2 regions of the Caloramator sp. E03 genome follow, and region 2 is predicted to be linked to the other one. Evidence: a T-box and tRNA genes for the amino acid it is inferred to sense, from the RefSeq annotation. Region 2 holds a T-box; the other holds one or more tRNA genes.
The links. A T-box is a leader RNA that pairs with one kind of tRNA and senses whether it is charged. The one in region 2 lies ahead of FDN13_RS14065 (glutamine--tRNA ligase/YqeY domain fusion protein), so its partner is inferred to be a tRNA-Gln.

Region 1 (6,401 bases), 620 kb from region 2:
GACCTATATACTCCTGAAGAGTCGTTAAATGAACTTGAGGAACTTGCCAAAACTGCAGGAGCACATGTTGTATATAAGGCAATTCAAAATAGGGATAAAATTGATGCTGCATATTATATAGGTAGTGGCAAAGCAAGGGAAATAGCTCTTTTAAGGCAGAGCCTTATGGCTGATACCATAATATTTGATGATGAACTAAGTGGTGCTCAGGTAAGGAATTTAGAAGAGATTATAGGATGTAAAGTAATTGATAGAACAACTTTAATACTTGACATCTTTGCTCAAAGGGCTGTTTCAAGAGAAGGTAAAATACAGGTTGAACTTGCACAGCTAAAATACAGATTACCAAGGCTCATAGGACTTGGTGGGGTTTTATCAAGAACAGGAGGAGGAATAGGAACAAGGGGACCAGGAGAGAAGAAGCTTGAAATAGACAGAAGACATATTAAAAACAGGATATATGATCTTGAAAAGGAACTTGAAGATATAAAGAAAACAAGAAGCCTTCAAAGAGAAAGAAGAAAATCTAACGAAATCCCTGTTGTATCCTTTGCTGGGTATACTAATGCAGGGAAGTCAACTTTAAGAAATAAGCTTTGTGAGTTATTTGGTATTGATAAGGAAAAAGTACTTGAAGCTGATATGCTTTTTGCTACTCTTGATACAACAACAAGGCTTGTAAAGCTTCCATCAGGCAAGGATGTTCTTTTATCGGATACTGTTGGATTTATAAGAAAGCTTCCCCATGAACTAATTGAGGCTTTTAAATCAACTCTTGAAGAGGTTATATATAGTGATGTTATAGTTCATGTTGTAGATGCATCTAATAAAAATGCCCAGGCACAAATTGAAACTGTGAATTCAGTATTAAATGAAATAGGTGCAGGTAATAAAAAAGTAATACTTGCATTTAATAAGATTGATGTAACAGATAAAGATACTATTTCATTTTTAAGAAGCAAATACAGCGATGGAATTGAAATATCAGCAGTAAAAGCAATTAATCTTGACCTTCTTCTTCAAAGGATAGAGGATGAGGTTTATAAAGAATTTATTAAAGCAAGGCTTTTTATTCCCTATAGCGATACAAAAGTAATATCTTATCTACATGACAACAATTGTGTTGAAAAGGAAGAATATAAAGAGGATGGGATATATGTTGATATTAAAACTACAAAGGATGTATTTGGAAGAGTAAAAAATTATTCAATAAATACTATTTTAAATTAAAAAGTTCTTGACTGTTTTTGAAAGAGTATATATAATAATAGATGTTCAAGATAATGATGCCGAGTCGCCAAGTGGTAAGGCACCTGACTCTGGATCAGGCACTCCGTGGGTTCGAGTCCTACCTCGGCAGCCATTAGAAGACGGCTTTTAGCCGTCCTTTTTTATTCTCTTTTTAGTATTTTTATTACAGTTATAAAAGATGAAAAATATATTACTGTATAGAATGAAAGAATTATATATGTTAAAATAGATGTGAAATAAAAAAAATCTTTAAAGTTTTTTACATCATGATAAGCGAAGGCTTTTCTTATTGCAGATATATCATCATTTTTAATTAATGATTTTCCTGTCATATATATAGTTTTGGATATTCCAAGTAAATCACAAATTGTTGGTGCAATGTCAGTTTGATTTATGCTGTTTTTAGGTTTACTTAGCTGTATATTATCAAGATAACTGCTAATGATTATAAAAGGTGTATTAACACAATCTTCACATTCATCACCATGTCCACCTTCATTTTTGTGGCCATGGTCGGAAGTAATTATCATAGTATAGTTATCATTTTTTATTAAATCCCAGGTTTTTTTTATGCTTAAATCAATGCTCTTTGTAGCCTCTATATACTCTAAAGATTTTGCACCATACCTATGACCTGCAGTATCTACTTTCATAGGATGAATTACAATAAAGTCTGGTTTATAATTTTTGATAAATTCTTCTGCTATACTAAAGGTTAAGCCATCATTAAAATAATAAAAATATTCATAATCTATAAATAAGGGATAAAGTTCTTTGATCCAATAATAGGAAGAGCAGGAAGTAGTAAGTTTTTTTAATTTACAAAGGTAAAATAGATTTGGGGTTAAAGATAATATTTTATTTTCATTACTTGAAATACCGTTTATTGAAGTTTCACTTCCTGTTAAAATTCTTTCATATCCAGGACGTGAATAGGATGGTATACCTGATATGGACTTATATAAAAGAGCTTTCTTATTTTTAATACAATAAGAAATAAATTGCATATATGGGACGTAGTCATATCTTAGTCCATCAACAATAATAAGACATACTTTATTTTTTGAGGGAACAGGGGCGGTTTTTAGGTTATACAGGCTTCCTTCATAGTTGAATATTGAAGTAGAGGTAATATAAAGATATAATGCAAAACAAATAGAATAAAATTTTACTGTCATTATACCATCTCCATATTTATAATATTTGCAAAAGCAGATTAAATATGAGAATGATAGAATAATTATTTGTTAACAGATTTTGTAATAACTTATGTTAAAGTCCTTTAATAATATGACTTGATTAGTATGGAGGATAAATAACATGAATAATAAATATATACCTGAAATAAAAACTTCCCTTAGAAGTCATATAATAGAAGTGCCTTCAATTATAAGAGAGGCAAGCGGTATAATTATATTTGGTAAGAGAATAAAATCCCTTGTATTTACAACTGATGTTGCAATAATAAGAAATACTAATGCTGATGCAGTAATTGCAGTATATCCATTTACTCCTCAACCTATAATAACCCATTCTATTATGACGGCAGCTAATGTTCCTGTATTTTGTGGAGTAGGTGGGGGAATAACAACTGGCAAAAGGGTTGTAAACCTTGCACTTGATGCTGAATTTCAAGGTGCAATAGGAGTTGTTGTAAATGCTCCAACTCTTAATGAAACAATAAAGGCAATGAAAAAAGCGATTGATATACCTATTGTAGTAACTGTTGTTTCTGAAAATGAAGATTTTAAGGCAAGAATTGAAGCAGGGGCTTCAATATTTAATGTGTCTGGAGCCAAAAACACACCAAAGATTGTAAGAAAAATAAGAGAGCAATTTCCAGAGGTTCCTATAATAGCAACAGGAGGAACAACTGAAGAAAGCATAAGAGAAACAATAATGGCGGGGGCCAATGCTATTTCTTATACCCCTCCAACAACTGCTGATATATTTAAAGAGATTATGGAAAGGTATAGAAGGACATTTTGATTAATAAATGTATTAAATAATCATTAACTGAATATATTATTTATATAATATATCAGCAGGAGATTTAAAATGAGTAAAAAAATATTGACTTTTACAATTATTCTATTGCTTTTGTTTGTAGTTCCAGCTTATGCTCACAAACCTATATTTGAAATAAAGGATTTGAATTTTGCTAATCCTTCGGTTGTACCAAACCATATAATCTCCTATGCTATATATGGACAGCTTCAAACAAAACAGGATGTAGATTTTGTAAAGTTCAATGCAAAAGAAAAAGACACTTTTTTCATACAAATGACAATACCAGTTATAAAAGGTAATGAGGATTTTAAGCCTTACATTGCATTAATAGGTAAAGGAATTAAGGAAAAGGCAGTGCTCCCCTTTACGTTACCAGAAAGTTATGGAGCTATAGTTCTTCCTCCAGGGCAAAGGGAATATTTTTATGAAAAATTTACCCAAACTGCTTATTATAAAGCCCAGAGCATAAGAGGTGAAATACCTGAAAGTGGAGACTATTATGTAGCTATATATTCTTACGATAGAGGAGGAAAGTATGCTCTTGCGATTGGTGAGAAGGAAAAGTTTGGTATAATCGATATACTTTCATTTCCTTATATATATTTAAGAGTAAAATATTTTTTTAGCCCAGGTAAAACTCTACTATTGATTGCGGGAATTATAGTAGTTGTAGCTGCAATTATAAAGATTATTAAACGAAGGAGATGAAGATATGTATATCTGTCCTGTTTGCAATGGGCTTTACGACTATGTAAAAAATTGCAGCTTATGTGGAGGAAAGATGGAGTTACTTGATAGGGTTGAGAATTATTATGATGATTATTCGCCATATCTTAGCTACCAGCTGACAGATTTAAATGATGGAGATTCAGCTAATATTTGTTCACATTATTGTATATGTCCTTTTTGTGGGAACAAAGAGGTTGTTAAAATAAGAAATATAGAAGAATAGCTGGCACAATTTCTGTGCCATTTTTATTATATTTGTTTGTAATTGAGATTTTAATTTGATATAATAAAATTTAATTTAATTGGAAACGGGGTGGTGAGAGTGCTAAATGTTAAAGAATATCAAGAGGCATATTCTATAGTTGAAGAAAAATTAAAGAAGAACAAAAGCGTTGTTGCTGTCGTAGTTTATGGAAGTATTATTTATGGAGATATATGGGAGGAGTCTGATATAGACTTTTTAGTCATAACAAAGGAGCAAAACAAAGCTCAAAGTATCTACAGCAAAGTTAATGGAGTACCAATACATATAAATTATATATCAAAAGATGTATTTATTGATTCCTATAAAAGTATATTAAAAGGAGGAACATTTCACAAGACCTTTTTTGCAGGAAGGCTTGTGTATTGTGTTGATAAAGATATAAAAAATATACATCTATCGGCTAAATTTTATAGGGATAGGGACAGAGATATAAGAAATATAGAAATACTTTCAAATCTTTTAACAAGTATTCATTATACTAAAAAGTATAAAGTTGTAGGGAAAATTGAAACATCATATCAGTGGAGTTTTGAAATTTTAAAAAATTATGCAAGGCTTTTAATGAGTATGAAAGGGCATATAACTGATAAGGATATATTATCTTTAGCAGTAAATATGAACAGTGAAATAGATGAACTGTTTAACTTTATTAATACAAATTCTTCAGTTAAGGAAAAGATTGATAGAATGCTTTATGTTTCAGAGAAGTTTATAGATTTAAATATCGAAAATATATCAATTCCTATAATTGAATATCTTAAGGATAAAAAGGAACCATGTTCTATTGAAGATATTAAGGCAAATAAAGATTTTAAACATATAGATGGAGATTTAAATTTGCTTCTTGAAGCTTTATGTGCAAAGAACATTATTAAGCAAACTACAAGGCATTATACCACCTATGGAGAGGAATATTTAATTGATGAGTTGGTTTATTATGTGGAATAATATTTGTTAGTATCTTAAAATTTGTTGTATAATAAATATGGACTAAGTTAAGCCATATAAAGGGGAGGGGTATAATGGGAAAGATTAAAATAATTGCTGATAGTGCTTGTGATTTGGATTTGGATTACCTAAATGAACTTGATGTGTATATGATACCTATGACAGTTAATTTTGGTCAAGAGGAATTTAAGGATAGGGTTACTATAACTACAAAAGAATTCTACGATAAACTTGATAAGTTTGATGGCCTTCCTAAAACTTCGCAAATTCCTCCAGCTGTATTTACTGATGAATTTAAAAAATTCTTAGATGAAGGATATCATATAATTTCAATATCTTTCTCCTCAAGGCTTAGTGGTACTTATCAATCATCCTGTGTAGCAAAGGATTTAATTGGAAGTGATGATATTACTCTTATAGATTCTAAAGGAGCATCTGTTGGGTATGGGCTCATAGTTAGAGAAGCTGCCCTTATGGTAAAGCAAGGGAAAAGCGTAGATGAAATTGTAGAAAGAGTAATATATATGAGAGATAGAATGGAACATATATTTGCAGTAGGGCATCTTGATATGCTTAAAAAGGGAGGAAGAATTTCTACTTCTCAGGCAGTTATAGGAACTCTTCTTAATGTTAAACCTATTTTGCAATTTGATGACGGTTATATTGTTCCCTATGATAAAGTCAGGGGAGAAAAGGCTGTTATTAAAAAGATGATAGATACAATGAAAGAAAGAGGGTATAACTTAGAAAATCAAGTTATAGGCATGAACTTTGCACGAGATAAAGAGCTTTGTATGCAGCTAAAGGAAGAGATTGAAAAAACTTTTGGTGCTAAAGAGTTTGTTATATCGGAAATTGGTGCTGCAATAGGAAGCCATGTTGGAAGTGGGACAACATCAGTATTCTTTTTAAGAAAATAGAGCTGGAAACAGCTCTTTTTTACTATAAAATAAGAAAATAGGGTGATTTTTATGAAAATCTATGAATCGATTGAAATTGATAAAAATTCTGATGAACCTTTATATCTTCAGGTTTATGAAGCTATAAAAAATCTAATAGAAAATGGAGCATTTAAAGCAGATGAAAAGCTACCAGCTATAAGGGAACTGTCTAAAAAGCTTGAAGTAAATAATATAACTATAGTTAATGCATATAAGCTTCTTGAGCAAAAAGGATATGCCTATTCAAAGGTAGGGAG
Region 2 (6,401 bases):
AAAAGTTGGAATTGACTTTGTTTATGCTTCTTATGGTTTTGGAAGTGTAGATTCATTTAAAATTAAAATAGATTCATTAAAAGAGCTTTTATTATATTTTTAAATAAAAGAGGTGGGGTTATGGGAGGATCCAGTATTTTAATTATTATTCTACTTATTATATCTATATTAATTCAGTTTATTATTTTATCAAAATTAAATAAGGATAGTTTTGATGAAAAGATTTTAAGGCAATATTTTGATAATGTTCAGAGTAAAATTGAAGCAGCTTTTAAAGATGAGATAAGAAGGATAAGAGAAGAAAATTATACAATTTCTTTTCAAAACAGGCAGGAGATTTCACAAAACATATTAGGTATGACTGATAGCATAAATAAACAAATAAGCAGTATTGGAAACCTCCAAAAAGACCAGCTTGAGATTGTTACTGGGAAACTTTTAGAACTTTTGAAAACTAATTCTGAAGGACTTGACAAAATAAGGCAGGCTATTGAAGAGAAACTAAAACAAATTCAAGATGATAACAATAAAAAACTTGAAGATATAAGAGCCACTGTTGACGAAAAGTTACATACGACACTTGAGAATAGATTAGGGCAATCTTTTAAGAACATAAGTGAAAGGCTAGAGGCACTATATAAACAGCTTGGAGAAATACAAAGTTTAAGCTTAGGTGTTAACGATCTTAGAAAAGCATTAAGCAATGTTAAAACAAGAGGTGTATGGGGGGAAATACAGCTTGCCAATATAATTGAAGATTTACTTACAAGTGAACAGTACGATATGAATGTTGCAACTAAAAAAGGTAGCAATGAAAGGGTTGAGTTTGCATTAAAGCTTCCAGGGAAGGATGATATGCAAAAATATATATACCTTCCTATTGATGCTAAGTTTCCACAGGAAGATTACCAAAGGCTTCTTGAGGCCTTTGATTTGGGAGATAAGGAAGCTGTTGAAGAAGCAAGAAAACTACTTGAAAAAAGAGTTAAAGAAGAGGCAAAGACTATTTTTGAAAAGTATATAGATCCTCCTAATACAACAGATTTTGCTATATTGTTTTTACCCACAGAAAGCCTTTTTGCGGAAGTTGTAAGGAATACAGGTTTAATAGAAACATTGCAAAGGGATTATAAAGTTATAATAACAGGGCCAACTACTATATCAGCACTTTTAAACAGTCTACAGATGGGATTTAGAACACTTGCTATTGAAAAGCGCTCAAGTGAAGTTTGGAGGATACTTGGTGCAGTTAAAACTGAGTTTGGGAAGTTTTCTGAAATTCTTGAAAAGACACAAAAAAAGCTTTTAGAAGCAAGCAACAGCATAGAAAGTGCAACTAAAAAGACTAAAACTATTGAGAGAAAACTAAAGGATGTTCAGCAACTTCCACAGGAGGAAAGTCTAAAGTTAATGGAAAACGTATATGATGATGTTGATGAAACAGCATAAATAGGGGCAATTTGATTAAAACAATTGAATTTACTTATGTGTTGGTAAAAATAGAACGGTCGATAAATTTAAGGGGGATTTTTATGAAAATAAAATTTTGTGGGGCAGCAAAAACTGTGACTGGGTCATGCTATTATATTGAAGCTTGTGGAAGAAAGTTTTTGGTAGATTGTGGTATGTTTCAAGGTAAATGTGAAAATTTAAACAAGGAAGATTTTCCTTTTAACCCAAATGAATTAGATTTTATGATTCTAACTCATTCACACATAGATCATTCAGGAAGAATACCACTCCTTATTAAAAAAGGTTTTAAAGGTGGTATATATTGTACATCAGCCACAAGTGAGCTTGTAGATATAATGCTAAGAGATAGTGCTCATATACAAGAAAAAGAAGCTGAATGGGAAAATAAAAAAAGGTTAAGGAAGGGGCTTGAGCCAATTGAGGCATTATACACTATTGATGATGCAATAAAAGTTAAAGAATTTTTGTTTAGTGTTCCTTATGATAAACCTCAAAAAATTGATGAAAATATATCTTTTACTTTGAAAGATGCAGGACATCTTTTAGGTTCAGCAATAGTTGTTTTAGAAATAAATGAAAAGGATAAAATAAAAAAAGTAACTTTTACAGGAGATTTAGGGAATTTTAATATACCTATAATAAAAGACTATGAATATATAGAAGAAACAGATTATTTAATTACAGAATCTACTTATGGGAATAGAATTCATGAAATTGAAAAACAAACAGAGGACTTATATAGTATTATTGTTGATACAACAAAAATGGGAGGTAATGTAATAATTCCATCTTTTGCTGTAGGGAGAACGCAAGAGATTCTTTATATACTTAATCATTATATAGATATTGAGAAAAGAAAAAATTTAAAAACAGTTGAAATATATATTGATAGCCCACTTGCTATTCAAGCTACTGAAATTTTTGAAAAACATAAGGAATGCTATGATGATGAAGCACTTGATTTATTAAATAATGATATAGACCTGATTAATTTTGAAAATATTAGAATAATAAAAAGTACTGAAGAATCTATGGCATTAAATGAAAAGAAAGGTATTGTTATAATATCATCAAGCGGTATGTGCGAAGCAGGCAGAATAAAACATCATTTAAAGCATAATATATGGAGGGAGAATTCATCAATAGTTTTTGTTGGATATCAGGCAGAAGGTACATTAGGTAGAAAAATACTTGATGGAGAAAAGGAAATTAAAATATATGGAGAGAAAATGGTAGTAAAAGCTAAGATTTATAATATGCAAGGTTTATCTGGACATGCTGATATGAATGGAATATTAAATTGGATTATGAACATAAAAAAAGGAGTTAAAAATACTATTTTTATAACGCATGGAGACGTAGATGCACAGGAAAATCTAAAAACTGAACTTGAAAGTATAACTAAAGCTGAAATTATAATACCTAATATGTTTGATGAATATATTATTTAAATAAGTAGACTAAAAACATATCTTGACATATTTTTGATTGTAATAATATAATTTATATAAATATATATATTTAGTATGCTATGAAGAGGAAAAGTAGGTAAAAAAATCATTTAAGAGAGCTGGTGGTGCTGGGAATCCGGTATGATTTTTTACTGAAACAGGCCTTGGAGCGCTGGTTGAAAATGGCTTAGCCGAGTAAACTTAGCGGTTTCTCCCGTTAAAGAGAAGTTAAAAGTGGGCATTGCCAATGTAGGTGGTACCGCGGAAGTTAAACCTTTCGTCCTATGTTCAGGATTAAAGGTTTTTTTATTTTACAAAGGAGGTAGAAGAATGGAAGAAAATATTAAGGAAGAAGTTATAGTTGATGAAAACGAAAGCTCTTCAAAGACTTATTCAAATTTTATTCAAGATATAATTAATAAGGATTTAGAGGAAAATACCTATGGAGGAAAAGTTCACACTCGTTTTCCCCCAGAACCTAATGGATATCTTCATATAGGCCATGCAAAATCTATTTGCCTTAACTTTGGAATCGCAGAGTACAATAAAGGTCTATGCAATTTAAGGTTTGATGATACTAATCCAAGCAAGGAAGATACAGAGTATGTGGAATCTATAATGGAGGATGTTAAATGGCTCGGCTTTGACTGGGGAGATAGGTTATACTATGCATCAGATTATTTCGAAAAGCTCTATGAGTTTGCTGTTCAGCTTATAAAAAAAGGCAAAGCTTATGTATGTGATTTGAGTCCTGAACAGATAAGAGAATATAGAGGAACATTAACGAATCCAGGAAAAAATAGTCCTTATAGAGATAGGACAATAGAAGAAAATCTTGATTTGTTTGAAAGGATGAAGAATGGAGAATTTCCTGATGGATCAAGAGTTTTAAGGGCAAAAATAGATATGTCATCACCAAACCTTAACATGAGGGATCCTGTGTTATACAGAATTCTAAGGGCAACCCATCATAGGACTGGAGATAAATGGTGTATATATCCTATGTATGATTTTGCTCATCCATTATCAGATTATCTTGAAGGTATTACTCATTCTATTTGTACATTAGAATTTGAAGATCATCGCCCTTTATATGATTGGGTATTAAGGGAACTTGAGCTTGAAAGTCCTCCAAAGCAGATTGAATTTGCAAGGTTAAATCTTAATTATACTGTGATGAGTAAAAGAAAACTTTTAAGGCTTGTAAAAGAAGGTTATGTAGATGGATGGGATGATCCAAGAATGCCAACAATATCAGGACTTAGAAGAAGAGGATATACTCCTGAGTCTATTAGAGATTTTTGTAACAGGATAGGGGTAGCAAAGGCAGATAGCATAGTTGACATTAGTCTACTTGAACATTGCATAAGGGAAGATTTAAACAAGAGGGCAAAAAGAGTAATGGCAGTTTTAAGACCATTAAAAGTAGTTATAGATAATTATCCTGATGATTTAGTTGAAGAATTTGAAATTGAAAATAATCCTGAAGATATGAGTGCAGGTACAAGGAAGGTTCCATTTTCAAAGGTTATATATATAGAACAGGATGATTTTATGGAAAATCCCCCCAAAAAATATTTTAGATTAATGCCTGGAGGAGAAGTTAGATTAAAGAATGCATATTTTATAAAATGCAATGAAATAGTAAAGAACGAAAAAGGAGAAATAATAGAACTGCATTGTACTTATGATCCTGCTTCAAGGGGTGGAGAGTCACCAGACGGAAGAAAGGTTAAAGGTACTATACATTGGGTTTCTGCTGCCCATGCTGTTGATGCACAGGTTAGGCTTTATGATAATTTATTTACTGTACCAAATCCATCTGAGGACTCGGAGGGTAAGGACTTTACTGATTATATTAATCCTAATTCTCTTGAAGTACTAGAAGGATGTAAAATTGAACCTTCAATTTTACAATCAGATTTAAATGATAGATATCAATTTCTAAGGATGGGATATTTTTGCCTTGATTCAAAATACTCTAAAGAAGGGCAACTTGTATTTAATCGAATTGTTGGTTTAAAAGATAGCTGGGCAAAGATATCAAAGCAATAATTAAATATAAAAACTATTAATAAAGCCATGGTATGATAGAAAGAGCATATCATGGCTTTATTTGAGATATATAGTTTATATATTCTAAAATTTTAGGTTTCCAAAACTTATATAAACCTGGCTTTTCTTCTTTAAGAACAGATAAGAAAGTATCTAAAACATCAAGCTTATAAAGTCCTTTTACTAAATGCCTTGGGAAATCTCTTTTTTTTGTGTAACATTTTTTAGGATCAATAACCATTACTGATTCATCATATCTCACAATAATATCTTTACACCTTATGTCTTCCTTTGAAAAATTAAGTTTTTTAAATTCAATAAGTAGTTTAATTAAATTTTTAGCAAGTCTTTTACTTATGCCATTTTTTTTGATATATTTATTAAGAGGAGTACCTTCAATATAATCTCTTATCATATAGTTACCACATATACCATACACTTTTGGAAAATATTTGCTTTTTTTAATTCTAGAGAGTATTTCATATTCCCTCATGCAGCTATAAATATCAAAACATATTTTAATTGCCTTTCCATCCGGTAAAAGATATACGACTCCATTATGACCTTTTCCGACAAATTTGCAGTCAAGAAGATTTATATTAAAGTTTTCAATGTATTTTTTATATATTTTATTTCCCATGCTATCTCCTAATATTCGCATTTGTATATATTATGAGTTATAATATTGTTTTGACATAAACTAATAAAAAGGTTTTGATTAAAAGAATGAATTTTAGTAACTGAGGTGATATCATGGAAAAATTATCTAATAACAGATGCGAGAGATCGATTTATATTGATGAAAAAAAGCCTCTTTATGAAATTGAAAGAAGTATAGTTACTAAATTTAGGCATCATATATGGGGAAAATTTATCAAGGCAATTTCAGATTATAACATGGTTGAGGAAGGGGATAAAATAGCTGTTGCAGTTTCAGGAGGAAAGGATAGTCTTTTAATGGCAAAGCTGTTTCAACAGTTAAAAAGGATGAACAAAATAAAATTTGATCTTGAATTCATAGTGGCTGATCCGGGATACCATGAGGACATAAAAGAGATTTTATTAGACAACTGTAGACATTTAAATATACCTATACATATATATGAATCTGGAATCTTTGAAATTGTTGATAGGATAGCGAAGGATTATCCTTGCTTTATGTGTGCAAAGATGAGAAGAGGAGCATTATACTCTAAAGCAAAGGAACTTGGATGTAATAAACTTGCTTTAGGGCATCATTTTGATGATGTTATTGAAACTGTTCTATTAAATATGTTTTTTACAGGGTGTTTTAAAACTATGCTTCCAAAAGTTAAATCTAGAAATTTTGAGGGTATGGAGCTAATAAGACCACTTTATTATATTAAAGAACATTATATAGAATGCTATACAAAGGAAAACGGAATATACCCAATAAACTGT

Region 1: it encodes a tRNA-Gln, which carries the amino acid that the T-box ahead of FDN13_RS14065 (glutamine--tRNA ligase/YqeY domain fusion protein) is inferred to sense. The anticodon was not compared.

Annotation. Positions count from the first base shown of each region.
Region 1 is NZ_CP040093.1:2,343,268-2,349,668, forward strand. Features, by position in the region: gene hflX (GTPase HflX) at 1-1,230, shown strand, start outside; tRNA gene FDN13_RS11260 (tRNA-Gln) at 1,288-1,363, shown strand; gene FDN13_RS11265 (alkaline phosphatase family protein) at 1,392-2,429, opposite strand; gene FDN13_RS11270 (hydrolase) at 2,572-3,240, shown strand; gene FDN13_RS11275 (hypothetical protein) at 3,310-3,969, shown strand; gene FDN13_RS11280 (hypothetical protein) at 3,974-4,213, shown strand; gene FDN13_RS11285 (nucleotidyltransferase domain-containing protein) at 4,313-5,203, shown strand; gene FDN13_RS11290 (DegV family protein) at 5,278-6,123, shown strand; gene FDN13_RS11295 (PLP-dependent aminotransferase family protein) at 6,175-6,401, shown strand, end outside.
Region 2 is NZ_CP040093.1:2,963,305-2,969,705, forward strand. Features, by position in the region: gene FDN13_RS14050 (HAD family hydrolase) at 1-103, shown strand, start outside; gene FDN13_RS14055 (DNA recombination protein RmuC) at 121-1,449, shown strand; gene FDN13_RS14060 (MBL fold metallo-hydrolase RNA specificity domain-containing protein) at 1,533-2,924, shown strand; T-box leader at 2,996-3,212, shown strand; gene FDN13_RS14065 (glutamine--tRNA ligase/YqeY domain fusion protein) at 3,255-4,979, shown strand; gene FDN13_RS14070 (serine/threonine protein kinase) at 5,029-5,619, opposite strand; gene FDN13_RS14075 (tRNA 2-thiocytidine biosynthesis TtcA family protein) at 5,733-6,401, shown strand, end outside.